DNA from 4 places in the Streptomyces sp. NPDC079141 genome. Region 2 is predicted to be linked to each of the others. Evidence: riboswitches for the same ligand, from Rfam matches in the RefSeq annotation. Region 2 holds a riboswitch; each other region holds the start of a gene.
The links. Region 2 has a riboswitch for cyclic di-AMP ahead of AB0Q90_RS20515 (LysM peptidoglycan-binding domain-containing M23 family metallopeptidase). Riboswitches for the same ligand answer to the same signal wherever they lie in the genome.
Positions count from the first base shown of each region.

Region 1 (7,269 bases), on a different contig from region 2:
GGTTTCCTTGCACCGCCGCACTCGCCGCCGTCGCACCGCGCTCCTCCTCTCCGCCGCGATCGCCGCGGCACCCCTTCTCACCGCCTGCGGAAACGATGCGCATCCCGGCGCGGCGGCCGTCGTCGGTGACCAGCGGATCACCGTCTCGCAGCTGGAGAACCGGGTGAACGAGGTGCGCGCGGCACAGCGCGCGGCCGTTCAGGACGAGGCGCAGTACGCGCAGGCCATCGCCCGCACCGGCAGCCTCACCCGCGACACCCTGCACGGCATGGTCCTGGACCGGGTGCTGCACCGCGCCGCGCAGGACGCGGGCGTGACCGTCACCCGCAAGGAGATCCAGCAGATGCGCACCGGCCTGGAGCAGCAGGCCGGCGGCGCCAAGGCGCTGGAGACGGCCTGGCTCCAGGAGTACGGCGTCGCCCCCGAGCGCCTGGAGGAGAACCTCCGCCTCCAGCTGGAGGCCCAGAAGCTCGCAGCCGTCCTCGGCACCGACACCAGCCGCCCCGAGTTCTGGAAGGCGCTGTCCGACGCGTCGAAGGAACTCGGCGTCGACCTCAACCCGCGCTACGGCACCTGGGACGTTCAGAAGAGCAGCCGCGTGGACGCCAGGACCCCGTGGCTGCGCGAGGTGACGGCCACCGGGACCGAGCAGACGGCATGACGCCGTAGCGGCGGAACGGTACGGCAGCGCCGGCCGGCCTGTGGATAACTCACGGGGCTGTCGGCGCCGTGGGTTACGTTCGATGCGTGAACTCAACCAGCCCCGAAGCCGCCGCCCCCGGCCGCATCGTCCTGCTCACCACCAGCCACCGCGTCGCCCCCGGCCTGCTGTCCTGGCCCGCCTGGCAGGCGCTGCGCGCCGCCGACCGCGTGCTGTGCGCGGACGGTGCGCACCCGCAGCTGCCGTATCTGCGCGAGGCGGGCATACGGGTGGACGAGGCGTCGCCGACGGCCGAGGAACTGGTCGACGCCTGCGCCGGAGGGCGGACGGTCGTGGTCGTGGCGACCGGAGAGGGCGAACCGGCGCTGACCGACGGCCTCGCCCGCCTCGCCGGCTCCGGACGCGTCAGCATGCCGGACCTGGAGCTGCTCCCCGCCTCCTACGACCTGCCCGGCGCCCGCCTCCTCGACCTCGTCCAGGTCATGGACCGCATCCGCAACGAATGCCCCTGGTCGTCCCAGCAGACCCACAAGGGCCTGGCGAAGTACGGCATCGAGGAGGCGTACGAACTCGTCGAGGCGATCGAGGAGGGCGACCGCGACGAACTGCGCGAGGAACTCGGCGACGTCCTGCTCCAGGTCGTCTTCCACGCCCGTATCGCCGAGGAGGACCCCGATGCCCCGTTCTCCGTCGACGACGTGGCCGGCACGATCGTCACCAAGCTGATCCACCGCCACCCGCATGTCTTCGGCGAGGAGACGGCGACCACCCCCGAGGAGGTCAAGGAGCACTGGCTGCGCACCAAGGCCGTGGAGAAGCAACGGGAGTCGGTGACCGACGGCATCCCCCTCGGTCAGCCCGGTCTCGCGCTCGCCGCGAAGCTGGCGAGCCGGGTCGCCCAGTCCGGTCTGCAAGTGGAGCTTCCGGCCGGTGAGGGCATCGGTTACGAGCTCCTCGGCCTGGCGGTCCGCGCGCAGGGTGAGGGGGTGGATCCGGAGGCGGCCCTGCGTGCGGCGGGCCGCGCCTACCGGGATGCGATCCGGGCGGCCGAGAGCGTCCAGTAGCCGGCCGCGTCTACAGGATGCGCCCCGAGGGGTCGTGCCACTGCGGTTCGGGCCGGTTGAGGAACCACTCCGAGGGGCCGAGCGGCCGGGTGGCTCCGGCCCCGATCGCCGGCAGGGAGTCGTGGAAGATCCGCTCCGGGGCGGTGCCGAGTTCCGTCAGCGCTCTTTTGACCTCGTGGACGAAGGGCGGCGGACCGGCGAGATAGACGTCCTGGGCCGGCCAGTTGCCCTGGCTGCCCAGGGCGGAGACCAGCCGGTCGGTGGCCTGCGCGGGCGGTCGGCCGGGGGCGGGGGTGACATAGGCGATGTCGAGCTGGGGGAGCAGCGTCCGCAGCTCCTCGACGGCGTGACGGTCGTAGAGGAGCGCCGGGTGCCGGGCGACGGAGAAGAGCCGTAGGTCGCACCGGGCGAGTTCGACGGCGAGCTCTTCGAGCAGTGCCCTGACCGGGGCCCAGCCGGTGCCGGCCGCGATGAAGGTGAGGGGGCGGGTGACCGGCGTCCGCAGCGTCAGACTGCCGCCCGCCGCGCTCAGGCGCAGCACCTCTCCCTCGCGCACCTGCTGGACGAGTGCGGTGCTCAGCGAACCCCCCTCGACCCGGCTGATGTGCAGATCCACCGTGCCGTCGACGCGGGGTGCGTTGCCTATGGAGTACGTGCGCCAGTGCGACGGCACGCGCGGACTGCTGACGCTCACGTACTGGCCGGTCCGGAAGGGCAGCGGCTCGCGCGGAAGGAGGGTGAGCACCGCGAGGTCGTCGTTGTAACGGGTGTGGGACACCACCTCGCAGTCCCACCAGTTGGGCCGGCCGGCGTCCTCGGCCTCCTGGGCGCCCGCGATCATGGCGCCCGACACCACGGTGTACGCCTCGGTCCAGGCCTTCTCGGCCTTGGGCGTCCACTGGTTGCCCAGGACGTACTCGAAGGCGGCGAGCAGGCTCGTGCCCACCGCCGCGTAATGCGCGGGCTGCGCGAGGAACTTGCGGTGGTCCCGGCCGAGGTCCTTCAGATACGCGGGCAGACCTGGGTTGTCGAGATGCGCCACGACGTAGGTCAGTGCGGTGAAAAGGCGGTCGCGCTGCGGCTCCATGTCCTCGGGGAACAGCTCACGAACGCCCGGATTGTTCCAAAAAAGGTGTGAGTAGAAGTATTTCATTGCCTGCTCGGCGCGTCTCTCAAGCACGGCAAAAGTGCTTTTCAGTACCTGTGGATCCACATGGGTGAATGTAGGGGGGATGTGAAGGGCCCATGGCAAGCAGGTCGCATATCGGGCCTGTCTGTGACGAAGTGCACGCTCGGGGCGTTCGTATGGTGGGACAGGGCGACTACGGTCTCGGTGTGCACGACGAGAAGCTGCCGCCGGCCCCGGCCCCGCCCGAACTCTTCACCTGGGAGTTCGCCACCGATCCGTACCCCGCGTACGCCTGGCTGCGCGAGCACTCGCCCGTGCACCGGACCACGTTGCCCAGCGGGGTGGAGGCCTGGCTGGTCACCCGATACGCCGATGCCAAGCAGGCCCTCGCCGACCAGCGGCTCAGCAAGAACCCCGCGCACCACGACGAGCCCGCCCACGCCAAGGGCAAGACCGGGATCCCCGGCGAGCGCAAGGCCGAGCTGATGACCCATCTGCTCAACATCGACCCGCCGGACCACACCAGGCTCCGACGGCTCGTCAGCAAGGCCTTCACCCCGCGCCGGGTCGCCGAGTTCGCACCTCGCGTGCAGGAGCTCACCGATCAGCTGATCGACCGGTTCGCGGCCGAGGGGTCCGCCGACCTCATCCACGAGTTCGCCTTCCCGCTGCCCATCTACGCGATCTGCGACCTGCTCGGCGTCCCCCGCGAGGACCAGGACGACTTCCGGGACTGGGCGGGCATGATGATCCGTCATCAGGGCGGCCCGAGGGGCGGCGTCGCCCGGTCCGTGAAGAAGATGCGCGGCTACCTCGCCGACCTCATCCACCGCAAGCGCGAGGCGCTGCCCGCCGAGCCCACCCCGGGCGAGGACCTCATCTCCGGCCTCATCCGCGCCTCCGACCACGGCGAGCACCTCACCGAGAACGAGGCCGCCGCCATGGCCTTCATCCTCCTGTTCGCCGGCTTCGAGACGACCGTCAACCTCATCGGCAACGGCACCTACGCCCTGCTCACCCACCCCGAGCAGCGCGCCCGGCTGCAGAGCTCGCTCGCGCGGCGGGAGACCGGCCTCCTGGAGACCGGCGTGGAGGAACTCCTGCGCTACGACGGCCCCGTGGAGCTCGCCACCTGGCGGTTCGCCACCCGCCCGCTCACCATCGGCGGGCAGGACATCGCCGCCGGCGACCCCGTCCTCGTCGTCCTCGCCGCCGCCGACCGGGACCCGGAGCGGTTCGCCGACCCCGACACCCTGGACCTCTCCCGCCGCGACAACCAGCATCTCGGCTACGGCCACGGCATCCACTACTGCCTCGGCGCCCCGCTCGCCCGCCTGGAGGGCCAGACCGCGCTGGCGACCCTCCTCACCCGGCTCCCGGATCTCCGGCTCGCGGCGGATCCGGCCGAGCTGCGCTGGCGCGGCGGCCTCATCATGCGCGGACTGCGCACACTGCCGGTCGAGTTCACGCCGAGCGGCATCTCGACCGGGTGACTGTCCACGCCCGAGGTGAAGGTGACACGCCCTCAAGTCTGTGATCTTCACGTGATCTGCGCGGCATTAACTTGTGACAAGTGATCGTCTGCCGATACGTTCACTCGTCAGCGCGGCCCCTCGTGTCACCCGCCGCGCCGATCTCTGCTGTCTCGCGAAAGGCCCCCGCATGCTCTCCGGGAACGGTCGTCACCGTCGCCCCCGCCAGGCCCCGGCTCTCATCGTCGCGGCCGGAGTGACCGGCTCCGCCATCGCCATCCCGCTCCTCGGCGCCACGGGCGCAAGCGCCGCCGAGGGCAACACCTGGGACCGGGTCGCGGAGTGCGAGAGCGGCGGCTCCTGGAGCGAGAACAGCGGCAACGGCTACTACGGCGGCCTTCAGGTCACCCAGGAGAACTGGGAGGAGTACGGCGGTACGACGTACGCGGCCAGCGCCGACCTGGCCAGCCGCTCCCAGCAGATAGCGGTCGCCGAGCGGATCCTCGCGGACCAGGGCCTCGCGGCCTGGCCCACCTGCGGCCCCCTCTCCGGCCTTGACGAGAAGTCGGGTTCGGTCGACGTCGACACGGGCGTCGCGGAAGACGCGACCGGTTCGACCGGTTCATCCGACTCTTCCGATTCGTCGGACTCCTCCGGTTCCTCCGGTCTGCTCGACTCGATCGACGGCTCGTCCACCGAATCGCCTTCGGTCGACGCATCGGACAACTCGGCCAAGTCCGACAAGTCCGCCAAGCCTTCGAAGTCCGCCGAGTCCGAGGAGTCCACCGAATCCGGTGACTCCCAGGAATCCGACAGCGAATCCACAGACGGGACCGAGGGCGACAACTCGGACAACTCGGGTCAGGGTGAGGGTGATTCCGCCCTCATCGACACCGGCACGGGCCGCCACCGCGGCGACAGCGCCGACGAGGAAACCACCGACGACCGTGCGGACTCCGCCGGCCGGCACGCCTCCCGCGGCGACGCGGTCGCGCGCGACGCCGCCGACGGCTCGTACACCGTCCGCAACGGGGACAGCCTCACGGGCATCGCCGACTCCCTTGACCTCAACGGCGGATGGCGCGGCCTCTATGCCGAGAACAAGGCGACCGTCGGCACTGACCCCGACCTCATCATCCCCGGTCAGACCCTCGAAGTAGGGGTCGAACCGGGCGAAAAGTAGCGGGAGTTCGCGTCACGCTTCGCACTGAATGTCCGTTTTGGCGAAAGTGTGGGATGAGTCTCAGAAGCCCTGATCGTCTTTGAAATTCCGCGGATCGCGTGTCTACGGTCATGACCGCTCGCAGCAGCGGGCCCCGACTGCCGCACGCCGAATCCTGCCGGTGGCCGTACGGGAACAGTCGTCGCGTCATGCGCCGTAGGCAGGAGCGGGGGACCCAAGGTAAGTGCCGGGCCCAGCAGTTGAGCTGGATCCGGCTTGGGGTGAAGTCGCGCACCGACCGTTGCGCGTCCGGGCACTCAACCGGCCCGAACCCGACAGCTCACCTCGCAGGCGTCGGTGAGGGGATCGATCCATGCTGTTTTCCGGCAAGGGCAAGCACCGTCGTCCGTCCAAGGCCACCCGCGCCATCGCCATCGCCGGTGTCACCGGCGCCGCCGTGGCCGCCCCGCTGATGGCGGCCGGCAACGCCTCCGCCGCCACCGCCTCCGAGTGGGACGCCGTCGCCCAGTGCGAGTCCGGCGGCAACTGGTCCATCAACACCGGCAACGGCTACTACGGCGGCCTCCAGTTCTCGGCCTCCACCTGGGCCGCGTACGGCGGCACGCAGTACGCCTCCACCGCCGACCAGGCCAGCAAGGCGCAGCAGATCGAGATCGCCGAGAAGGTCCTCGCGGGCCAGGGCAAGGGCGCCTGGCCGTCCTGTGGCGTGGGCCTGTCGAGCGCCTCGTACACCGGCAGCTCCAGCGGCTCCTCGGAGACCACCACGACGGCCCCCACGACGCGTGAGACCGAGCAGCCGGCCTCCCGCTCCACCGAGCGTCCGGCCGCCAAGAAGACCGTCACCACCCCGACCGGCAAGAAGGTCAAGAAGGGTGACGGCGAGTACAAGGTCGTCGCCGGCGACACCCTCAGCACCATCGCCGAGGAGCACGACGTCAAGGGCGGCTGGGAGAAGCTCTTCAAGCTGAACAAGGACATCGTCGAGGACGCCGACCTGATCTACCCCGGTCAGCAGCTGCACCTCAAGTAGTCCCGTAGCCGAACCACAGTGCCCTCATAGACGTGTCCTTCACAATGAAGGCCTCGTGAGGGTCACCCCCCGTCCCCACGGGCTCCCCGCTTCGGTGCGTATTCCCCCGTACGCACCGGGGCGGGGTCTTCTTTTCCCACCCGTCTTTCTGCAGGTCACCCATAGTTAAGGGCATCGACCCTTTGTTCCGTCGGGAAACAATAGGTACCGTCTGTCCTTGTCCACGGGACGGTCGGTCGGCTGGCCGATGTCCCGGAGGCGGTTAGGCTCTAGTCGCAAGGCTCACGTGCCCCGCACTTCCAGCGTCACATCCCAAGAAGGAGATGCTCGTGCCGTCCATCGACGTCGTCGTAGCCCGGGAAATCCTGGACTCCCGAGGCAACCCCACGGTCGAGGTCGAGGTCGGCCTCGACGACGGCAGCACGGGTCGTGCCGCCGTTCCGTCCGGCGCTTCCACCGGCGCCTTCGAGGCCATCGAGCTCCGCGACGGTGACCCGAACCGCTACCAGGGCAAGGGTGTCGAGAAGGCCGTCCTGGCCGTCATCGAGCAGATCGGCCCCGAGCTGGTCGGCTACGACGCCACCGAGCAGCGCCTGATCGACCAGGCGATGTTCGACCTGGACGCCACCGACAACAAGGGCTCCCTCGGCGCCAACGCCATCCTCGGCGTCTCGCTCGCCGTCGCCCACGCCGCCTCCGAGGCCAGCGACCTCCCGCTCTTCCGCTACCT
Region 1 is NZ_JBFBLP010000022.1:43,969-51,237, forward strand. Features, by position in the region: gene AB0Q90_RS37600 (SurA N-terminal domain-containing protein) at 8-661, shown strand; gene AB0Q90_RS37605 (nucleoside triphosphate pyrophosphohydrolase) at 748-1,725, shown strand; gene AB0Q90_RS37610 (globin domain-containing protein) at 1,736-2,878, opposite strand; gene AB0Q90_RS37615 (cytochrome P450) at 3,061-4,347, shown strand; gene AB0Q90_RS37620 (transglycosylase family protein) at 4,517-5,509, shown strand; cyclic di-AMP (ydaO/yuaA leader) riboswitch at 5,691-5,857, shown strand; gene AB0Q90_RS37625 (transglycosylase family protein) at 5,862-6,539, shown strand; gene eno (phosphopyruvate hydratase) at 6,863-7,269, shown strand, end outside.
Region 1: another riboswitch for cyclic di-AMP. It lies ahead of AB0Q90_RS37625 (transglycosylase family protein); the one in region 2 lies ahead of AB0Q90_RS20515 (LysM peptidoglycan-binding domain-containing M23 family metallopeptidase).

Region 2 (7,269 bases):
TGCCGCGCAGGCCCGGGACGCTTGATGATGTTGTTCCTTGAGTGTGGATGTGCGGATCTGTGAGGTGTGCATGCTGGAGATCTCCGACGACGGACGTACGTGGATGCTGTCCGGGCCGACCAGCAGTTACGCCCTGCACCTCAACGCGGACGACGAGCTGCTGCACCTGCACTGGGGAGCGCGCATCGCCCTGGCCGACGCCGAGGCGCTCGCGGCCCGTCCGCTGCCGGACCACTGGCCCTTCGAGTCCCGGCTCGACGGACGCGAGGAGTACCCGGTCGAGGGCGGCCCCCGATTCGTCCGGCCCGCCCTGTCCGTGCGCACCGAGGAGCGGCGCGGCACCGAGTGGAGCTTCGAGCGGTCCGAGACCCGGGACGACGAGCTGCGGCTGCGGTTCCGCGACGGCAGGCTCCTCGTCACGCTCCACTACCGCATGCGCGCCGATGTCGTCGAGCGCTGGGTGACCCTGCACAACGACGGGCCCGCGATCGAGGTGCTGCGGGCGGACTCCGCCACCTGGACGCTGCCCGAGCGGGAGGACTGGCGGCTCTCCCAGCTGCACGGCCGCTGGGCCGCCGAGTCCCGCCTGGTGCGCTCCCCGCTCACCTACGGTGAGAAGATCATCGGCAGCCGCCGCGGCCACACCGGACACCAGCACCTGCCCTGGGTGGCCCTCGACACCGACGCCACCGAGGAGCGCGGCGAGGTCTACGGCTGTGCCCTGGGCTGGTCGGGGTCCTGGCGGATCGCCGTCGCCCAACTTCCCGACGCGCGCGTGCAGATCACCGGCGGTGCCGGGTACGACGACTCCGGGCTGCTCCGGCTGGCGGCGGGGGAGTCGTTCACCGCACCCGTATTCGCCGGTCTGTGGAGCGACGGCGGCTTCGGCGGGGCGAGCCGGGCCTGGCACGCGTACCAGCGCGCGCATGTGGTGCCGGACGCCGACCGGGACCGGCCGGTGCTGTTCAACTCCTGGGAGGCCACGGAGTTCGACATCTCCGAGGAACAGCAGCTCGCGCTCGCCCGGCGGGCCGCGGCGATCGGCGTCGAGCTGTTCGTGGTCGACGACGGCTGGTTCGGGACGCGCACGAGCGACCGCGCGGGGCTCGGCGACTGGACCCCCAACGCCGACCGCTTCCCGGACGGCCTCAAACCGCTCGCCGACCAGGTGCGCGAACTCGGCATGCGGTTCGGCATCTGGGTCGAACCGGAGATGGTCAACCCGGACAGCGACCTGTACCGCGCGCACCCGGACTGGGTGCAGCACCATCCGGGACGAAAGCGGACGGAGTTCCGCAATCAGCTCGTACTGAACCTCGCGCGCGAGGACGTCCAGGAGTACCTCTGGACCCAGCTCGACGGACTCCTCTCCAGCGCTCCGATCGACTATGTGAAGTGGGACTTCAACCGCTGCTTCACCGACGCGGGCTGGCCCGGGGAGCCGTACCCGCAGCGGCTGTGGGTCGACCACGTGCACGCCTTCTACGGCCTGCTGGACCGGCTGCGGGCCGCCCACCCCGGCGTCGCCTTCGAGTCCTGCTCGGGCGGTGGCGGCCGGATCGACCTCGGGGTGCTGAGCCGTACCGACCAGGTGTGGACCTCCGACAACACCGACCCGCTCGACCGGCTCGCCATCCAGCACGGCTTCAGCCAGATCCACCCCGCGCGCGTCATGGCGGCCTGGGTCACGGACAGCCCCAACGCCATGCTCAACGGCCGGATCAGCTCCCTGCGGTTCCGGTTCGTCAGCGCGATGGCCGGGGTGCTCGGAGTCGGCGGAGACCTCACACGATGGACCGAGGCGGAGCTGGCCGAGGCCCGCGGGTGGGTCGATCTCTACAAGCAGATCAGACCCCTCGTGCAGCGCGGAGACCTCTATCGGCTGCGGCCCCCGTCGGGCGGGCTGAGTGCTGTGCAGTACATGCTCGGCGACGAGACCGTCGTCCTCGCCTGGCTCCAGGCGCAGCGGTACGGCGAGCCGGTGCCGGCGGTGCGGCTGCGCGGGCTCGACCCGACAGCGGCGTACGAATGCCGCGAAACGGGCGAAGTGCACCGGGGTGCGGTCCTGATGCATCACGGGCTGCGCCTGGAATTGCGCGGAGACCTTGATGCGACGGTTCTCCGGCTGCGTCGCATCTGAGAGTTCTGTCCGAATTGCAGCCTTCATTCCAACTCGCTCTGGAGTAAAGGAGTCTGGAGCAACGTCACGTGAGCAGCGTCATATCCGTGACCGTGAGTCGCCCGTCATGTTCACGTAATTCAAGTGGTTTTCAAGGGGGTTTACGGAAACGGTGGCTCGCGTAATGCACGGAGGGTGACCGGGAATTCTCACAGGGGATCAAGAAGAACGCATTCATGCGGAACCTTCTGCTTGTCCCTTTGCGTCTTGGTCGCTTACGTTCGCCACCAATCCGGACGGACGCCGAATCCTGCCACCGTCCGGGATCCGCACACTTACCCGTACCCGGCAGGAGCGGGGGACCCACAGGCACAACCGCCTGCTCCGGTCTCCGGAACAGGCTTGGGGTCAAGTCGCGCCCAGCGCGCGGCCGGACATCTCCAGTCCGCACCCGACAGCTCACCTCGTAGGCGCCGGAGAGGAATTCGCCATGCCCGCGAGGGGTAAGCACCGCCGTCCCAAGACCCAGCGCTTCACCCGTTCGATCGCCGTCGCCGGAACCGGCGGCGCCGCGCTCGCCCTCCCGCTCCTGGGAGCAACCGGCGCCCACGCGGCCACGCCGCAGTCCGTTTCGGAAAAGGCCGTTCAGTCCCTTCCGGTGGCGGACAAGAAGGCCGCCGAGAAGAAGGCGACCGAAAAGAAGACCGCTGCGACCGGCTCGAAGACCTACACCGTGCGGTCGGGCGACTATCTGTCGAAGATCGCCGACGAGCAGGACGTCAGCGGTGGCTGGCGGAAGCTCTACCAGGACAACCGTGCGGCCGTCGGCACCGACCCGTCGCTGATCCACCCGGGCCTGGAGCTCTCGATCGGCAAGAAGGCCGCAGCCACGGACACGGCCGAGAAGTCCTCCGCGTCGCAGTCCTCCTCGAAGGCGTCCACGGACTCCTCCGAGTCGACGAAGTCCTCGGAGACCTCCGAGTCGAAGACCACGACGGCCACCCAGGCCGCCCAGTCCTCCGCCAGTGGCTTCTCCGCTCCGCTGGCCGGCGCGAGCATCAGCACCGGCTACAAGGTCGCGGGCAGCATGTGGTCCAGCGGCTACCACACCGGCACCGACTTCGCCGCTCCGACGGGCACCTCCCTCAAGGCCGTGGGCGCGGGCACCGTCGTCTCCGCCGGCTGGGCCGGCGCGTACGGCAACCAGGTCGTCATCAAGCTCGCCGACGGCTACTACGCCCAGTACGCCCACCTGTCCTCGCTCTCCGTCTCCAGCGGACAGTCGGTGACCGCGGGTCAGCAGGTCGGCCTCTCCGGTTCGACCGGCAACTCGACCGGCCCGCACCTGCACTTCGAGATCCGCACCACGCCGGACTACGGCTCGGACGTGGACCCGGTCGCCTACCTCCGCTCGAAGGGCGTCGCTCTCTGACGCCTCCTTCGGAACCCCCCGCCTGACACGCTGCCGAAGGCCGGACCTCGATCCCCGGGTCCGGCCTTCGGTGTTGCCGTGTCCGCGTGCGGCTGTCCTGCCGTCAGCCGGCCAGGTGGCGCAGGGCCACGGCCGCGTGGACGGCGATACCGGTGGCCATCGCGTCCTCGTCGAAGACGACCCGGTTGGAGTGGCAGTCGGGGGCGCCGTCCGCCGGCACCGAGGGCGGACGGGCGCCGAGCAGGGCCATGGCGCCGGGACGCGTCCGAGGACGTAACCGAAGTCCTCGGAGCCCATGACCGGGTCGGGCAACTCATGCAGGCGCCCGCTGCCGAGGAGGGCGGTGGCGGTGTCGTGGACCAGGCCGGCGAAGGCCGGGTTGTTCTTTCGTGATCGCCGTATTGCGGTCCTGTGGCGCGGGTGTCCAAAGCGTCGACAGCGGCAGGGGATTGGGCCAGAGTGATCTCTGTTGTGATGCAAGCGCTTTCTGTCGACTCGACTCGACTCGACTCCTGGAAGGAGCCGTGCCCATGCCGACCACGCGCAGAGCCTTCGCCGGACTGGCTGCCGGTGCCGCCCTGGCCGCCCTCGCCCCAGCGGCCGCCGCGAGCGCGGCCCCCCGTCACCGCCGTCTGATCGCCCACGACGACTTCCGCCGCGGACTGGGCCAGTGGGTGACCGAACTCCAGGACGGCGGTACGGTCACGGCCTCCCGCGGCGTCCTGGAGATCGACGTGCCGAGCGGTGCGACGATCTGGTTCGAGCGGCCCCTCGAAGGCCCGTACGTCCTCGAATACACCGCCACGCCCGTGTCGGAGGGAGGCGTCAACGACCGGGTCTCCGACCTCAACAACTTCTGGAACGCCCTCGACGTCCGTTCCCCCGACGACCTCTTCGCCACGCGGCGGGGCGGGGCCCTGGCGGAGTACGACCACCTCAAGACGTACTACGCCGGGTACGGGGCGAACTACAACACCACCACGCGGCTGCGCCGGTACGTCGGCGAGGCCGGTGTGCGCCCGCTGGTCTTCGACTACACCGAGCCGCTCCTCGTGGCGAACGCCCCGCACCGGGTCCGCATCGTCTCCGACGGCTCCGTCCAGCGGTGGTGGAACAACGGGCGGCTGGTCTTCGACCTCGCCGACCCGGAGCCGTACACGAGCGGACACTTCGCCTTCCGGACCGTGTGGAGCCACTTCCGGATCAGCGACTTCCGGGTGTGGCGGTTGAGCCCGCAACAGCCCTGATCGGAGGCTTATTCCGGGTTTGGCGAACCCTTTAGGAGTGGCTTATCTCACCGACCGTCAAGCCCTGCCTACGGTCGCGTAGGTCACATTCGAAGGTGAATCATGTGCCGATGTGGCAGACGATTCGAAGAGTGACAACAGAGCAGTGATCGGGTCGTACGTGGCGGTGGGGGACAGCTTCACCGAGGGCGTCGGCGACCCCGGCCCCGACGGGGCCTTCGTCGGCTGGGCCGACCGGTTCGCGGTGCTGCTCGCGGACCGCCGGCCCGAGGACGACTTCGACTACACCAACCTGGCCGTGCGGGGGAAACTGCTCGACCAGATCGTCGAGGACCAGCTTCCGAAGGCCGTCGAACTCGCGCCGGACCTGGTCTCCTTCTGCGCCGGCGGCAACGACATCATCCGGCCCGGCAGCGACCCCGACGAGGTCGCCGAGCGCTACGAGCGGGCGATCGCGCGGCTCACCGAGGTCGCCGGCACCGTACTGGTGACGACCGGCTTCGACACCCGTGGCGTGCCGGTGCTGAAGCATCTGCGCGGCAAGATCGCCATGTACAACCTGCACGTCCGGGCCATCGCCGACCGGTACGGCTGCCCCGTGCTGGACCTGTGGTCCCTCAAGACCGTTCAGGACCGGCGCGCCTGGGACGACGACCGGCTGCACCTCTCGCCCGAGGGGCACACGCGTGTGGCGCTGCGCGCGGGCCAGGTCCTCGGTCTGGAGGTCCCGGCCGACCCCGACCAGCCGTGGCCGCCGCTGCCGCCGCGCGGCACCCTGGAGGTCCGCCGGGACGACGTCCACTGGGCGCGCGAGTACCTGGTGCCGTGGATCGGGCGCCGGCTGCGCGGGGAGTCTTCGGGCGACCATGTGACGGCCAAGGGGAGCCTGTCGCCGGACGACATCAAGATGCGGATCGAGTCGGTGGCCTGAGCGGTCCGCCGGCTCGACCAGTGAGGTGACGGCGGGGGAGTGGTGCACGCGCGCGTGCCGGGCCCGGTGCTGGGATGGGCGCGAGTCCTCCCCTACGTCCGGAAGGCCGGCGCCGTATGCCCGCACCGCTGCCCCGCACCACCGTCACGCTGGCAGTCACCCTTCTCGCCCTGGGCCTGCCCGCCCTCGCCGCAGCCCCGGCGACCGCGCTGACCAGCCCTGTCGCCTCGGCGACGCCCAGCGCGCCGAGCGTGGCGACCGTCACCGTGACCGGCGTCGGCTCCGCCAATGCCGCGCCGGACCTGGCGGTCGTCAGCGCCGGGGTCGAAGTCGTGGGCAAGACCCCGCAGGAAGCGTTGGACGCGCAGAACAAGGCCGCCCAGGCGCTGCTGGACGCGGTGCGCGAGCACGGGGTCGCCGACGGCGACATCCGCACCGAGGGGCTGTCCCTCACGCCCGTCTACAAGTACGAGGACGGCTCCACGCTGCTGACGGGCTATCAGGCCGCGCAGATCTTCTCGGTGAAGGTCCGTAACGTCGATGCGACCGGCAAGATCGTGGAGGCGATCGCGACCGCGACCGGCGACGCGGGCCGCATTCACGGCATCGCCTTCGACGTCGCCGACCGCAGCGAACTGCACACCCGCGCGCGTAAGGCCGCGTACAAGGACGCGCACGCCAAGGCCCTCCAGTACGCCGATCTCAGCGGACGCAAGCTCGGCCCTCTGGTCAGCCTCAACGAGGCCTCGTCGGGCGGTCAGCACCCCGTCCCGCTGCCCGCGGACGCACCGGCCGGGGGTGCGGGCGTCCCGGTCGCCCCGGGTGAGATCCAGGAGACCGTCACGGTCACCGCGGTCTACGAACTCGCCTGAGACGCCGGCGCGGTCAGCGCCTCCCGCTCCAGACCCAGCTCCCGGTCCAGCGCCTCCTCGGCCCACTCCTGCGCCCGCGCGCGGGAGAGTGAGCCCGGATAGGACGTCAGCTGCACGGCGAGCCCGTCGAGGAGGGCCGTCAGCCGCAGGGCCGCGCCCGAGGGGTCCGGGCAGCGGAACTCGTCCGCCGCCACGCCCTCGGCGATGACCTCGGCGATCGCGGCCTTCCACTCCCGGTCGAGGTCCTGGGTGACCTCGCGCAGGGCGGGTTCGCGCAGCGCCGCCGCCCAGCCCTCGATCCACAGCCGCCAGCCCTTGGCCTGGCCCGTGGGCGCGTACCAGCGCACGGCCGCGCGCAGTCGGCGCAACGCCGTCGTACGGCGGCCGAGCAGCTTGCGCAGATGGGCGAGGTCGTCCTCGGCGGCGTAGGTGAACGCGGCGGCGACCAGCTTCTCCTTCGTGGAGAAGTGGTACAGCACGAGGGCGTTGCTCACGCCGAGCGCCGAGGCCACGTCGGCGATCCGGACCGCCGCAACACCCCTTGCCTCGATCTGCTCGATGGCGGCCCGCAGCAACTCCTCACGCCGCTGCGCCACGCTCAATCGCACTCTCGCCACGCGGCTCACCCTAGCCCCCGGGCAGCGGGCTGCCCGGGGTGCCCCGGAGCT
Region 2 is NZ_JBFBLP010000007.1:42,551-49,819, reverse strand. Features, by position in the region: gene AB0Q90_RS20520 (alpha-galactosidase) at 71-2,140, shown strand; cyclic di-AMP (ydaO/yuaA leader) riboswitch at 2,411-2,605, shown strand; gene AB0Q90_RS20515 (LysM peptidoglycan-binding domain-containing M23 family metallopeptidase) at 2,610-3,551, shown strand; gene AB0Q90_RS20510 (hypothetical protein) at 3,655-3,801, opposite strand; gene AB0Q90_RS20505 (DUF6250 domain-containing protein) at 4,082-4,798, shown strand; gene AB0Q90_RS20500 (SGNH/GDSL hydrolase family protein) at 4,944-5,729, shown strand; gene AB0Q90_RS20495 (SIMPL domain-containing protein) at 5,846-6,601, shown strand; gene AB0Q90_RS20490 (TetR family transcriptional regulator C-terminal domain-containing protein) at 6,586-7,218, opposite strand.

Region 3 (7,269 bases), on a different contig from region 2:
GAGCAGACCGAGGCAGGCGCAGACCTCGACCTCCTCGTTCTGCTCCTTGATCGCCTTGATGGTGTCCGACACCCGGTCCACGTCCCGGTCGGTCGGACCGCGCCCGCTCGCCACCAGGCAGACGCGCTTGGCGCCGCCCGCGAGGCCGGCCGCGGCGGCCTGGGAGGCCTCGTCCGGCTTGAGCCAGGTGTACTTCAGGATCCCGGCCGTGGAGCCGAGCCGCTGGGAGCAGTAGGAGCAGTCCTCCGGGCACAAGCCCGACTTGAGGTTGACGAGGTAGTTCAGTTTCACCCGGCGGCCGAACCACTGCCGGCGCACCTTGCCGGCCGCGGCCACCACATCGAGCAGGTCGTCGTCGGAAGTGGCGAGGACGGCCAGGGCTTCCTCGCGGGTCGGCAGCTCGCGCCGCAGCCCCTTGTCCACCAGCGTGTTCAGCAGGTCCATGAGAGCTGATCCTGTCCTACGGAGGGGTCCCTGGCCAAGGAGAGTTCGCACAACACCGGCGCTTTGAGGTGTGGGTATTGCCACACCCTGGGCGGCTGGTCGTCCCGCTAGTGTCTGTCCACTGCCTACAAAATCCCCGGAGGACCCATGGCGTTCGGCTGGATCGACGAGGAGGCGGAGCTGCGCCGCAGCGCCGGACTCGTACGGACCCTGCGCCCCCGCCCCGCCGACTCGCCGCTGCTGGACCTCGCGAGCAACGACTACCTGGGCCTGGCCCACCACCGGGAGGTCACCGAGGCGGCGGCCCGCGCCGCGCGGACCTGGGGCGGCGGCGCGACCGGCTCCCGGCTCGTCACCGGCACGATCGAGCTGCACACCGAGCTCGAACGCGAGCTGGCGGACTTCTGCGGGTTCGAGGCGGCCCTGGTCTTCTCCTCCGGTTACGCGGCCAACCTCGCCGCGGTCACCGCGCTCGGACCGCACGGGTCACTGATCGTCTCCGACGCGGGCAACCACGCCTCGCTGATCGACGGCTGCCGACTGGCGCGCGGCACCACGCAGGTGGTGGCGCACGCCGAACCGGACGCCGTGCGTAAGGCCCTCCAGACGCACGACGGGCCGGCCGTCGCGGTCTCCGACACGGTCTTCTCGGTCGACGGCGACGCCGCCCCGCTGGCCGCGCTCGCCGCGGCGTGCCGGGAGCACGGCGCGGGACTGGTCGTCGACGACGCGCACGGCCTGGGCGTGCTCGGCGACGGCGGACGCGGCGCCCCGCACGCGGCGGGTCTCGCGGGCGCCGAGGACGTGGTCGTCACGGTCACCCTGTCCAAGTCGCTGGGCAGCCAGGGCGGAGCCGTGCTCGGCCCGGCCCGGGTGATCGAGCACCTGGTCAACGCGGCCCGGACGTTCATCTTCGACACCGGACTCGCCCCCGCGGCTGCGGGGGCGGCCCTGGCGGCACTGCGGCTGCTGCGCCGCGAGCCGGAGCGGGCGGCGCGGGCGCGCGCGGTGGCGGGCGAACTGCACGCCCGGCTGACGGCCGCGGGCCATCAGGCGGTGCGGCCGGACGCCGCGGTGGTCTCGGTGCGCGCGCCGTCCCCGGAGAGCGCCGTGCGGTGGGCGGCGGACTGCCGGGGCGCGGGTCTTGCCGTGGGCTGCTTCCGTCCTCCTTCCGTTCCCGACGGCATTTCCCGGCTGCGGCTGACCGCCCGCGCGGACCTCTCCGAGGGGCAGATCGAACGCGCTGTACGGGTGATCGGCGAAACACGACCATGAGTCGGCGTGACACGGCCGTGGCTCGCGGGCTGCGGGACTGATCAGACCTGGTGGGCCGCGGCCGTGAACTCCGCCCAGCTCTCGGGGGAGAAGAGCAGCGCGGGTCCGGCCTGGTCCTTGGAGTCGCGTACGGCGAGCAGTCCGGCCCACGGGCCGGTCAGGGGCCGAGCGGTCTCGACGCAGTTGTTCGCTCCCGTGCTGTAGCTGCTGCGCAGCCACCGCACGCCGTGCAGATCGGTACTGGAAGGTACGTTCCGAGGCAGTGCAGACATGGTGCCTCCTTACGCGCCGTCAGCTATCCCGGCGATGTAATCCAACGAGTCCTCGGGCGAAAGGGCGTGGATCTGAAGGGTGTTGAACGCCTCCGTATAGGCCCGGAGGTCTTCTTTCCGTTCGAGGTAGAGGCTACTCGTCAAATGGTCGAGAACAACCACGTCCAGATCAGAAGTGCGCGAAAATGAGAAGATAACGAAAGGCCCGGTGATGCCGACGTGCGCACCGGCCGCAAACGGCAGGACCTGCAGGCGCACTTGCGGCAACCGCCCCGCCTCCACCAGCCGTCCCAGCTGTCGCGCCATGACGTCCGGACCGCCGATCTCCCGGTGCAGCACCGCCTCGTCCAGCACCGCGCTCAGCTCCAGCGGCGGCGCGCCCCGCAGCACCGTCTGCCGGGCCAGCCGCACCTCGACCAGGGCGTCCAGACGCTCGTCCGCGTCCTCAAGTCCGCCCACCGCGGCCCTGGTCACGGCACGTGCGTACTCGGGAGTCTGCAACAGCCCCGGCACCACCGAGGTCTCCAAGGTGCGCATCGCGCTGGCCTGGGACTCCAGGCTGATGAAGTCCCGGTACGTCGGCGGCAGCACCCCGCGGTACGCATGCCACCAGTGGTGCCGGCCGCCGCCCGCGTCGTCGCCCGCCAACACCAGAAGCAGCTCGCGCAGTTGGGAGTCGCCGACGCCGTAGGCGTCCAGCAGTAACCGCACATCGGCCGATTTCACGCCGCTGGCGCCGGTCTCGATCCGGCTCACCTTCGACTGGTGCCAGCCCACCAGCCGCGCCGCCTCGCCACTGGTGAGCCCCGCACCGGTGCGCAACGCGCGCAGTTCTGCGCCCAACTTGCGGCGGCGCACCGCGGGACCGTGCTGCATGCGCTACTCCTTACTCCAACCGGGCCGCCCAAATACGGTCTCGCGTAGCAGAGTTCACCGCTTCGAGCGACAGATATATGCATATCTTGGTGGATCGCCACCGTGACCGGCGGGGTAATGGCAGTCTGGCGAAGAAGCACCAGTCCGGGACCGTACTCGAACCATCCGCTCCGTGTCGGACTCCGGTCCCGTGGGAAAGGGACGACGTCGCCATGGCAGACCATCTGGAAGCATCCGTCACTCTGCCGAGCGATCCCGCCTCGGTCTCCGCGGCCCGCGGCTATGTCGTCGGCACCCTCGCGGAGTGGGGCCTGGCGGGGGACACCGAAGTCGTCGACACCATCCGGCTGATCGTCTCCGAACTCGCCACGAACGCCGTACAGCACACCTTCGGCCAGTCACCCACCTTCACGGTGGACATCGAGCTGCACCGTGACGAACAGCTGCGCATCGGCGTCACCGACAGCCACCCGCGCTTCCCCAAGCGCCTGCCCGCCGCCGTCCAGCAGGACAACGGCCGCGGCCTGGTCATCATCCGCTGGCTGACCGCCGAGTGCGGCGGCAGACTCAGAGTCCGGCCCACCCGCGAGGGCGGCAAGACGGTCTCCATCGAACTGCCGTGGACGGTACCGGCGCAGCCGGTGACAGCGGCGGGACAGCAGGAGCCGTGAAGGTCTAATGCGCCCGGCCGAAGGCCCCCCGCAGCAGCGCCCGGAACGCGTCCACGGCCGGTGACGTCGTGTCGGTCCGACGGGCGAGAGAGATCGTACGACGCAACCCGCCCCCTTCCAGCGGCCGCACCCCCACCGGCGTGGCCGCGGTCCGCGCCACCATCTCCGGTACCACCCCGACCCCGAGGCCGGCGCTGACCAGCGCGCACACCAGCGCGTACACGGGCGTCGCGACCAGCACCGACGGCGTCGCCCCGGCCCGCGCCAGCACCGCCTCCACGCCCTGCCGGGCCGGATGGTCCGGCGCCATGCTGATCAGGGGCTGCCCGGCGAGCTCGGCCAGCGGGAGCCGTGCGCCGCCCGAGGCGAGGACATGGCCGGGGGCGGTCACCAGGACCAACTCCTCCACCAGCAGCGGCTCCAGAGTGACGGAGGCCGGCAGCGGCACCGGCTCGGCCGGCTCATAGGTGTGGGTCAGCGCCAGATCGATCTCACCGGCGGCCACCGCGGCGACCCCGGCCGGCGGTTCATGGTTGGCGACGGTCAGTTCCACGTCCGGATGGGCCCGGCGGAACGCGCTCAGCACCGGCGGCAGCAGATGCACGCCCGCGGTCTGGAAGGTGCCGAGCCGGAGCGTGCCGCCGGACAGCCCGGTCAGCCGGGCCAGTTCGTGCCGCGCCTGCTCCAGCTCGTCCAGCACCCGGCGGGCCCGGGCCACCAGCAGCTCGCCCGCCCCGGTCAGCCGCGTGCCGCGGTGGTGGCGGACCAGCAGGGTGGTGCCCGCCTCCCGCTCCAGCTTGGCCAGTTGCTGGGAGAGCGCGGGCGGGGTGTAGCCGAGGCGTTCCGCGGCCCGGGTGATGGAGCCGGCCTCCGCGACGGCGACCAGCGCGGCGAGCCGTGTGGGGTCGTACATGGCGTCCTGCCTAAAGCATTGCTTAAGGAAGACCCAGAATACTCGTAATACCTGCTGAAGGCTCCGGCGCGGCAGGCTGGCGTCATGGACGGACAGCTCATCGCCTTCACCGGGGTCGCGGCCGGCATGGTCGCCATGCCCGGCGCCGACTTCACCGTCGTCGTACGCAACGCCCTGGTCTCACGCCGGGCCGGCATCGCCTGCGCGCTCGGCATCGCGGGCGGGCTGCTGCTGCACACGGCACTGGCGGTGGCCGGGGTCGCCGCCGTGCTGACCGCCGTGCCCGCGCTGTTCCGGACGCTCCAACTGCTCGGCGGCGCCTATGTGTTGTACCTGGGCGCCCGGACCCTGCTGGATCTGCGCCGGCCGCGGACCATCGCACCCGACGAGGCGCCGCCGGCCGCGCGTCCGTTGCGGCAGGGGTTCGTCACCAACGCCCTGAACCCCAAGGCGCCGATCACCTTCCTGAGCCTGCTGCCGCAGTTCGTGCCCGCGGGCGCTCCCGCGCTGCCCCGGACGCTGCTGCTGGCACTGATCGTGGTGGTGTTCGCCCTGCTGTGGTTCCCGGCGGTGGCCCTGCTGGTGGACCGGCTGGGCCGGTGGCTGCGCCGGCCGCGTGCCGCCCGGGTCGTCGAGGCCGTCACGGGCACCGCGCTGACGGCTCTGGGGGCGGCGCTGCTCCTGGAGACGGTGGTATGAGGGCCCGTCGGGACGGCGGCGGGTCAGGTCGCCGCCGTCCCTCGGGCGCCGGTCAGCTCACCCGGCCGTACCAGACGCTGCTGGTCCAGATCTTCTGCAGACGCACCACATCCCCGGTCTTGGGGGCGTGCCAGATCTTCCCCTTCCCGGCGTAGATACCGACGTGGTAGACGTTCGATCCCGAGTGGAAGAACACCAGGTCGCCGGCCTTGCGGTTCTTGGCGGTGATGTGGCGGGTCTTGTTGTACTGCTGGGCCGCTGTGCGCGGCAGGCTCTTGCCCGCCTTCTTGTACGAGTACAGCGTGAGCCCGGAGCAGTCGAAGCGGCGTGGACCGGTGGCGCCGTACTTGTAGGGGGAGCCCTTCTTGGACTCCGCGACCTGGAGTGCCTTCGTCGCCGGTGTGGCCGCCTCTGCTTCGGCGGCGAAGCCGGGGGCCACGATCGAGCCGCCCACGGCGGCGATGGTCAGTGCCGAGGCCGTACCGGCCCGGGCCATCAGCGACGGGACACGATTGAGCGCAGTCATGCGCAACCCTTCGTCAGCCGCCTGTGAAGGATGACCTGTCGGATTCGGGCTGGCGAAGTGGCCCGGCCGCGTTGCCGCGGCTTCACCCCAAGGGCTGCTCGGTCCGGACAGTCGTCCGTGCCGGCGACCCGTCATGCTTGGGTCCTCCACTCCTGCCGATCCACTCCTGTCGACTCGGTCATCCGGGCGGCGGCAGGACTCGGCGTCCGCCCGGACCGCCCCGCCGCTGCGGCGGGGGCTTGTCGTCAGACAGGGATCTTGACTCACGGATGTCCGAAAAGCCCAACAGAACCGAGGATTTGTGGTGTTAGTCACCACTCACCCGTTCGGGTGGACACTGGGCTGTTCGAATGACTGTCGAGGGTGCTGGGGATGCCCGGACCAGCACCGGAACGACCAATTCCGCCGCGGGGCTACGCGCGTTGCGCAACCTTGACGGGCCTGCAAGAGGACGGGCGACTACGCCGAAAGGGGGTACCTCTTTTGGTCCGTTTCGACTCCGGTCCGGACGTCTCGTCAGCTCGCCGGACGCTCCGGACCGGAGTCGCGCCCCGTCAACTGTCGGGGCGTGGGGGCACGGTGACGCGAGCGGTGCGGCGCTCGCCGTCCAGCACCCGCAGCGCACGCGCCAGCGTGGGGGCGTGCAGCTCGGTCTCGCCGCGCTGGTGCATCAGCGTCAGCGCGTCCCGCAGCTCGGCCGCCCTGCTCACCAGGGCCTGGGCGGCGCGCAGTCCGCGGTAGGTGTCCCCGTGGTGCGCGGGGTTGATCCTGCCGAGCAGGTCGACCACATCGAGGTAACGGTCGATCAACTCGCCCTCCGCGCGCGTGAGTGCGGGCAGGGGCGGCAGCTCCGGTGGCAGCATCCGCGGCTCACCTCGCGCCGGGGGCGGGGCGGGAGGCCTTGCGGCTGGGGATGATGCCGTCCACGAGCCCGTACTCCAGCGCCTCTTGCGCGTTCAGCACCTTGTCCCGCTCGATGTCCGCGCTCACCTGCTCCGGGCTGCGCCCGGTGTGGCGTACGAGCATCTCCTCCAGGCGGGTCCGGATGCGCGTCAGTTCGTCCGCCTGGATGGCCAGGTCGCTCGCCTGACCCTGCACCGGCTCCGGCAGCGCGGGCTGGCTGATCACCACGCGCGCGTCGGGCAGCGCGTACCGCTTGCCCGGAGTGCCCGCGGCCAGCAGCACCGCGGCGGTCGGCCCGGCCTGCCCCAGCAGGATCGTCTCCACGTCGCAGGCGACGTACTGCATGGTGTCGTAGATCGCGGACATGGCGCTGAACGAGCCGCCGGGAGAGTTGACGTACAGGGAGATCTCCCGGTCCGGGTCCTTGTGCTCCAGATACATGAACTGCGCCATCACGTCGTTCGCCGAGGCGTCGTCGACCTGCGTCCCGAGGAAGACGATCCGCTCCTCCAGCAGCTTCGAGTACGGATCCATCGTCCGGCTCCCGTAGCTGGTGCGTTCCGTGAACTCGGGCAGGACGTAGCGGGCGGACGGTGCGGACGGTGCGGACGGTCGGGTCATGGGGAACCCCCTCCTCGCGACAGAGCTGACAGAGCTGTCTCTGTAAAAAATGTACAGGACGTACATGAC
Region 3 is NZ_JBFBLP010000003.1:151,506-158,774, forward strand. Features, by position in the region: gene bioB (biotin synthase BioB) at 1-444, opposite strand, end outside; gene AB0Q90_RS10380 (8-amino-7-oxononanoate synthase) at 592-1,719, shown strand; gene AB0Q90_RS10385 (DUF397 domain-containing protein) at 1,761-1,991, opposite strand; gene AB0Q90_RS10390 (helix-turn-helix transcriptional regulator) at 2,001-2,867, opposite strand; gene AB0Q90_RS10395 (ATP-binding protein) at 3,080-3,538, shown strand; gene AB0Q90_RS10400 (LysR family transcriptional regulator) at 3,543-4,451, opposite strand; gene AB0Q90_RS10405 (LysE family translocator) at 4,536-5,150, shown strand; gene AB0Q90_RS10410 (C40 family peptidase) at 5,203-5,676, opposite strand; cyclic di-AMP (ydaO/yuaA leader) riboswitch at 5,680-5,866, opposite strand; gene AB0Q90_RS10415 (hypothetical protein) at 6,231-6,539, opposite strand; gene AB0Q90_RS10420 (ATP-dependent Clp protease proteolytic subunit) at 6,547-7,200, opposite strand.
Region 3: another riboswitch for cyclic di-AMP. It lies ahead of AB0Q90_RS10410 (C40 family peptidase); the one in region 2 lies ahead of AB0Q90_RS20515 (LysM peptidoglycan-binding domain-containing M23 family metallopeptidase).

Region 4 (7,269 bases), on a different contig from region 2:
GGAGCGACCTCGACCATCTGATGGACCCGCTGGAGACCGCCTGCATCGACCACCCCGACCTGATGGCGCAGAACGTGCGGGTGAGCGGAGTCGGGCATCTCGCCCTGCCCGTGCATCCGGCCGTGGCTGCGGGGATACGGCAGGCACTGGACACCGAACGGACAGGAGCAGAAGCCGCCGCACCCGCCGGCGGCCTGACAGTGGCGTAAGAGCCCCCGCCCCTCTTCCACAGCCTGGAGACAGCAGCCGAACAGGCGACAGACCTCGAACACTCTTCGAACACAAAGCCAAAGTCGCGCCCGCAGTCCCCCGAAACACGGCCGAATGCCCGTTTCCTGCGGGCGCGAAACCTGCCGAAGATTGTCGTGCCCGCGTACCGCCGGGTACAGTCACCGCACTGCTCTGGCAGCCCCTGTTGTCGAGGCGAAAGAGAAGTTGGTGAACGACCGTCACCCGTCGGGGATCATGACCACCCCGGCTCCGGCTTCCGACCCTGCCTCGGCGCACTACGCGTCGTACGGCACCCAGGAAGCCCAGTACGGCGACTTCACCACGTACGGCGCCTACGACACCACCGGTTTTCAGCAGCCCACCGGGACCTTCGACACCGACCCGCTCTTCGGCAGCCTGCCGGGCGAGAGCACGGGCGGGTACGACTCCGGCCAGTGGGGCACGGGCAGCCACCAGACGCTGAACTACGACGCGTACGCGGCCCAGCACCACGCCGCCTACGACACCGGCGCCTACGACACGACCGCCTGGACGGCCGACTACCAGCAGCTGTCCGCCGTTCCGCAGCAGGCCAACGGCCCCGATGCCTCCGGCCAGTGGGACGCGGGCGCCTGGCTCCAGCCGGAGCAGTCCGGCGCCCCGGCCGACCAGACCCAGCAGTGGGAATGGGGCACCCAGTCCTTCGACACCGGTGCCTACGACGCCACGCAGTGGAACTCGGCCGAGGACAACTCGACGGGCGTCTACGAGCAGCAGGCGACGGCGACCTTCGAACAGGTCGCGTACGACGAGACCGCGTACGGCGAACCCGCCTCGGACGAGGACGAGTTGACCGCCACCGGCGAACTGCCCGCCGTGGCCCCGCTCCTCGACGACCAGGAGGAGACCGTCCCGGCGCCGGGCTCCCGAGCGGCGGCCCGCAACTCCGGCCGCTCCCGCCGCCGTACCCCCGCCAAACGTTCCGCGCTGCTGACCGTCGCCGTGCCGTCGGCGTGCGTGATGGGTGTCGCGGGGATCGCCGCGGCCTCCGTCGGCACCCTGACCGACGACAAGGAAACCTCGACGACCGCGTCCGACGCGCAGGCCGTCAAGCCGTCGGCGGCGAACAACAAGCTGGACACCCAGCTGGAGAGCCTCTCGGCCGGCGCCGACGACTTCGCCGACCGGGCCAGCCGTACGCAGGAGCGCATCGACCTCAAGGCCCAGCAGGAGGCCGAGCGGAAGAAGGCGGCCGAGGAAGCGGCCCGCAAGGAGCGGCTGCGCCCGAAGTTCGCGGTGCCGGTCGCCCAGCACGGCCTCAGCGCCTACTACGGCCAGGCCGGCATCAACTGGATGTCCATGCACACCGGCATCGACTTCCCGGTCTCGTACGGCACGACGGTGATGGCCGCGACCGACGGCACCGTGCGCACGCAGTGGAACGCCGCCTACGGCAACATGATGATCGTGACCGCCATGGACGGCACGGAGACGTGGTACTGCCACCTCTCCAGCTACAGCGTCCCTTCCGGTACGACCGTGAAGGCCGGCGACACGATCGCGTACTCCGGCAACTCCGGCAACTCCACCGGCCCGCACCTGCACTTCGAGGTGCGCCCCGCCGGAGGGTCGGCCATCGATCCGCTGTCCTGGCTGCGCAGCCACGGACTGGACCCCTCGTAGCCGGACGACTCCCTTACGGGCCCCCGCTGTTGGGCGAGGGCCCCACTCACCTCCGCTAGAGCTTCTCCACCGGCGCGTACCGCAGCAGCAGCCGCTTCGGCTTGGCTTCGCCGAAGTCGATCGTCGCCTCGGCGTTCGCCCCTGTGCCCTTGACCGCCATGACGGTGCCGAGCCCGAACTGGTCGTGCGTGACCCGGTCGCCCACCGCCAGCGAGACCACCGGCTTCTCGGACGTCCGCCGGGTGGCGAAGCCGGACGCGCCGGACGCCGACGAACGCGAGCGGGAGGACGACAGCGAGGCCGCCACACCGGAGGCGGGCCCGGAGGACATGGGCGCGGTCGCCCCCGTGCGCTTCCAGTCCACGTGCTGCCCCGGGATCTCCTCCAGGAAGCGTGAGGGCGGGTTGTACGACGGCTGCCCCCACGCGCTGCGCAGCGACGACCGCGTCAGATACAGCCGTTCACGCGCGCGCGTGATGCCGACGTACGCCAGGCGGCGCTCCTCCTCCAGCTCCTTGGCCTGGCCGAGGGCGCGCATGTGCGGGAAGACGCCGTCCTCCATGCCGGTCAGGAAGACGACCGGGAACTCCAGTCCCTTGGCGGTGTGCAGGGTCATCAGGGTGATGACGCCGGAGCCGTCCTCGTCCTCGTCGGGGATCTGGTCGGAGTCGGCGACGAGCGCGACCCGCTCCAGGAAGTCGGCGAGCCCACCGGGGGTCTCCTCCGACTCCTGCTCGAACTCCAGGGCCACGGCGGCCAGTTCCTGGAGGTTCTCGATACGGGTCTCGTCCTGCGGGTCGGTGGAGGCCTGCAACTCGGCGAGATAGCCGGTGCGTTCGAGGACGGCCTCCAGGACCGTCGCCGGTCCGGCGCCCGAGTCGACGATCGTCCGCAGCTCCTCCATCAGCACGTTGAACCGCTTCACGGCGTTCGTCGACCGCGCGGCCATGCCGTACGCCTCGTCGACGCGCTTGAGCGCCTGCGGGAAGCTGATCTTCTCGCGCTGGGACAGGGCGTCGATCATCGCCTCGGCGCGCTCGCCGATGCCGCGCTTGGGGACGTTGAGGATCCGGCGCAGCGGCACCGAGTCCTCCGGGTTGGCCAGCACCCGCAGGTAGGCCAGGACGTCCCGGACCTCCTTGCGCTCGTAGAAGCGGACGCCGCCGACGACCTTGTAGGGCAGGCCGACGCGGATGAAGACCTCTTCGAAGACTCGGGACTGGGCGTTGGTGCGGTAGAAGACGGCGACATCGCCGGCCTTCGCGTCGCCCGCGTCCGTCAGTCGGTCTATCTCGTCGGCGACGAACTGCGCCTCGTCGTGCTCGGTGTCGGCGACGTAGCCGGTGATGCGCGCGCCCGCGCCCGCGTTGGTCCACAGGTTCTTCGGCCGCCGCGACTCGTTGCGCTCGATGACCGCGTTGGCCGCGCTCAGGATGGTCTGCGTGGAGCGGTAGTTCTGCTCCAGCAGGATCGTCGTCGCGTCCGGGTAGTCCTCCTCGAACTGGAGGATGTTGCGGATGGTGGCGCCGCGGAAGGCGTAGATCGACTGGTCGGCGTCACCCACGACGCACAGTTCGGCGGGCGGCACGTCGTACTCGTTGGGCGGTACGTCAACGGGGTGCTCGGAGGTCCCGACCAGCTCCCTGACCAGCGCGTACTGCGCATGGTTGGTGTCCTGGTACTCGTCGACGAGGACATGCCGGAAGCGGCGGCGGTAGTGCTCGGCGACGTCGGGGAAGGCGCGCAGCAGGTTGACCGTCGTCATGATCAGGTCGTCGAAGTCGAGGGCGTTCGCCTCGCGCAGCCGGGACTGGTACATCGCGTACGCCTGGGCGAGGGTCTTCTCGAAGCCGTCGGAGGCCTGGGCGGCGAAGTCCTCCTCGTCGATCAGCTCGTTCTTCAGATTCGAGATCTTGGCGCTGAAGGACTTCGGCGGGAACCGCTTCGGGTCGAGATCGAGATCACGGCAGACGAGCGCCATCAGCCGCTTGGAGTCGGCGGCGTCGTAGATCGAGAAGGAGGAGGTGAAGCCGAGCTTCTTGCTCTCCCGCCGCAGAATCCGCACGCACGCGCTGTGGAAGGTCATCACCCACATCGCGTTGGCCCGCGGGCCGACGAGCTGCTCGACGCGCTCCTTCATCTCGCCCGCGGCCTTGTTGGTGAAGGTGATCGCGAGGATCTGCCCCGGATGCACATTCCGCTCGGCCAGCAGATGGGCGATGCGATGGGTCAGCACCCGCGTCTTGCCGGAGCCGGCGCCGGCGACGATGAGCAGCGGGGCGCCGGCATGGACGACGGCGGCGCGCTGGTTCTCGTTGAGCCCCTCCAGCAGCGCGGCCGCGTCGAGGGCCGGGCGCGGGGCGCCGTCACGGTAGTGGGCGTCCCGGTCCGGGGGCACGTCGAACTTCCCGCCGAACAGATCGTCCGGAACGGGCTCCGGCACGTGCTCGTCCTCGGGCGGCGGCGGAGGCTCCTCCTCGTGCCCACGGGGGGTCTGGAGGTCCGCCAGGAAGCTGTCGTCAAAGAGGCTGCTCATCGCTCTCCGAGTCTAGGGCGCCTCACTGACAGCCCGCCGCCGCCCTGAGAACATCACCTGTTTCAGAAGCCGATGATCTTCCAGACCTGCCCGCCCGGCGTCTTCTTACCCTCCAGCACGGTCCCGTCACGGTCAGCGATCGACCAGGCGGAGACGTACACCTTCCCGTCGTACGGATCGACGGCCAGGCCCGCCGGGAACGGCACCTTCACGTTCGTACGCTTGCCGCCCGAGACCTTCGTCACGACGCCCTGGAAGAGCTGACTGACGTAGAGATCCCCGTTGCCGTTGAAGGCGATGCCGCTGATCGGGCCGAAGCCGGACTTCCAGCCGAGGATCTTGCCCGTCCAGGGGTCGACCTTCCACACGCGCGCGGTGGGCTTCTCGGTGAGCCCGTTCAGCTCGCCGACGTAGAGGTTGCCGTCCGGACCGAGGGCGAGGGAGGTCGGCACGGCCTCATGCCCGCTGTGATCGGGAAAGACCGTGAAGGGCCGCGCCTTGCCGTGCTTCGAGACGACCACGAGGTCATTGCCGGCCGCGTCGGCAACGATCTTGCGGCCGTCCGGAAGAGCAAGAACGGCGTACGGATTGGACTCCAGGGACGCCTTGTGCGGGTTGTACTTGAGCTCGACGCCGGTGATGTCGGCGGCGATCCTGGCCTTCCCACCGTCGATGCGCAGCAGCTTGCCGAGCTTGTTCCACGGCGGAGTGGTGGGCACCCCGGCCTCGGGCGGCGCGAAGGTCTCGACGCCCCACAGCTCGCCCCACAGAGCGGAGACCCCGTCCACACCGGTGGCGAAGCCGCCGTCCGGGGCGGCGCCCGAGGGCAGCCCCTGCACCACCCTGTGATGCTTCCACGCGCCCCCGTCCCAGTAGACCTTGGTGACGGCCGACGTGAGGCCGATGCAGGTCTCCCCCTCCGGCCCCTCCCCGATGCACTTCTTGCCGCCCCGCCCGGCCTCGGCGACGTACAGCTGCCCGCCGTCGTACGAGAGCTGGCGCGGATTGTCGAGCCCGCTCGCGATCACGCGGACGACAGGTTTCCCGCCCGTGGCGGTAGCGGGGACGATGCCCGCGGTGGCGGCGAGTGCAACACCCACCGCGACGACGAGTGACTTACGACGCTTCCTCATGGCCGTATCCCTCCCACCCACGGCACCCGACCGTGGCTGGCTGGAAGTTAGCGCCCGGAAGCGGGCGGACGCCGTCACTCCGGACAAAATACGTACAAGTCGCCGCAGATCCTTCCGTATTGGCCACCCTCAGAGACGCCCTGACCAAAGGTCACGAAAATGTATCGGGCATATCACCCACCAACCTTCACAGGCGCCACACGAGTTGGCTACCGTGCCGGGCAGGCCGTACGACCCCCACCGGCGAACGACGCCGGGCCGCGCGGCCTTCCGCCGAGTCCGGTACGCCCCCACGGCAGCCGGAGCCGGGGACCCAACCGACCTTGGGGTGAATCGACCAACTCCCTTACGGGGACGAGTCGTAGGGCAACCCTTCCGAACCACCCGCCCGAACCCGACAGCTAACTCGGTAGGCGGACGATGGAAGGAGTCGCCTCCCTTGGCGTCGCACCGCAAGCCGCGTCCCACGGGTACGCGCGTAGCCGGCATACGCACCCCCGCCCTCGCCACGGCCGCCCTCACCTCCGTGGCCCTCCTCTCCCAGACGGCCAACGCCAGCCCCTCGGCCGACGACAAGCCGAGCCTCGAAGAAGTCGAGAAGAAGGTCGACGACCTGTACCGCCAGGCCGAGTCGGCGACCGAGAAGTACAACGCGGCCAAGGAAAAGACCACCAAGCAGCGCAACCGCGTCGACACCCTCCTCGACGACGTCGCCAAGCGCACCCAGAAACTCAACGACGCGCGCGAGGAGCTCGGTTCCTTCGCGGCCGCCCAGTACCGCACCGGCGCCACCGCCCCCGACACCGCGACCTTCCTGCTCGCCGACTCCCCGCAGGACTACTTCGACCAGACCCAGCTGATGAGCCGGATGACCGGCCGTCAGAAGGAAGCGGTCGACGACTACGTCACGCAGCAGTCGGAAACGATGAAGAAGCGCAAGGAGGCCACCGAAAGCCTCCAGACGCTGTCCGAAACGCAGACCGACCTCAAGACCGCCAAGGCCACCGTCCAGCAGAAGCTCTCCGACGCACGCGAGCTCCTCTCGCAGCTCACGGCGGAGGAAAAGGCCCGCCTGGCGGCGATCGAGAAGCGCAAGCAGGAAGAGGCCGCACGCAAGGCGGCCGAGCTGGCGCAGCAACAAGCAGAAGAGGAGCAGCGCCGCCAGGAGGCCGAAGAGGCGGCAGCGGCGGAGCAGGAAAGCACTCCGACACCCGCCCCCTCCGAGTCGTCGGAACCCCCCACCGACTCCACCGCCGACTCCTCGTACGCCACGAAGGCCGAGAAAGCCCTCGCCTTCGCCCGAGCGCAGATCGGCAAGCCGTACGTCTGGGGCGCCACGGGCCCCGACTCCTACGACTGCTCCGGCCTCACCCAGGCCGCCTGGAACGCGGCCGGCATCACCCTCCCCCGCACCACCTGGGACCAGGTCAACGCCGGCACCACGGTCTCCCTCGCCAACGCCCAGCCCGGCGACCTGGTCTTCTTCTACGACGACCTCAGCCACGTAGGCCTCTACATCGGCAACGGCATGATGATCCACGCCCCGAAGCCAGGCGCGTACGTCCGCGAGGAGTCGATCTACTACGACGGCGAGGGCTCGATCCACAGCGTGGTACGCCCGGCCTGAAAAACGAGCACGCGCGCGCGTAGGGGCACGAGCCCGCAGCCGCCCACGGCGGGAAGGGAACGTGCCCCGGGGGCGGCCCA
Region 4 is NZ_JBFBLP010000021.1:150,138-157,406, forward strand. Features, by position in the region: gene AB0Q90_RS37385 (alpha/beta fold hydrolase) at 1-209, shown strand, start outside; gene AB0Q90_RS37390 (M23 family metallopeptidase) at 466-1,893, shown strand; gene pcrA (DNA helicase PcrA) at 1,949-4,429, opposite strand; gene AB0Q90_RS37400 (ScyD/ScyE family protein) at 4,492-5,562, opposite strand; cyclic di-AMP (ydaO/yuaA leader) riboswitch at 5,824-5,994, shown strand; gene AB0Q90_RS37405 (NlpC/P60 family protein) at 6,002-7,189, shown strand.
Region 4: another riboswitch for cyclic di-AMP. It lies ahead of AB0Q90_RS37405 (NlpC/P60 family protein); the one in region 2 lies ahead of AB0Q90_RS20515 (LysM peptidoglycan-binding domain-containing M23 family metallopeptidase).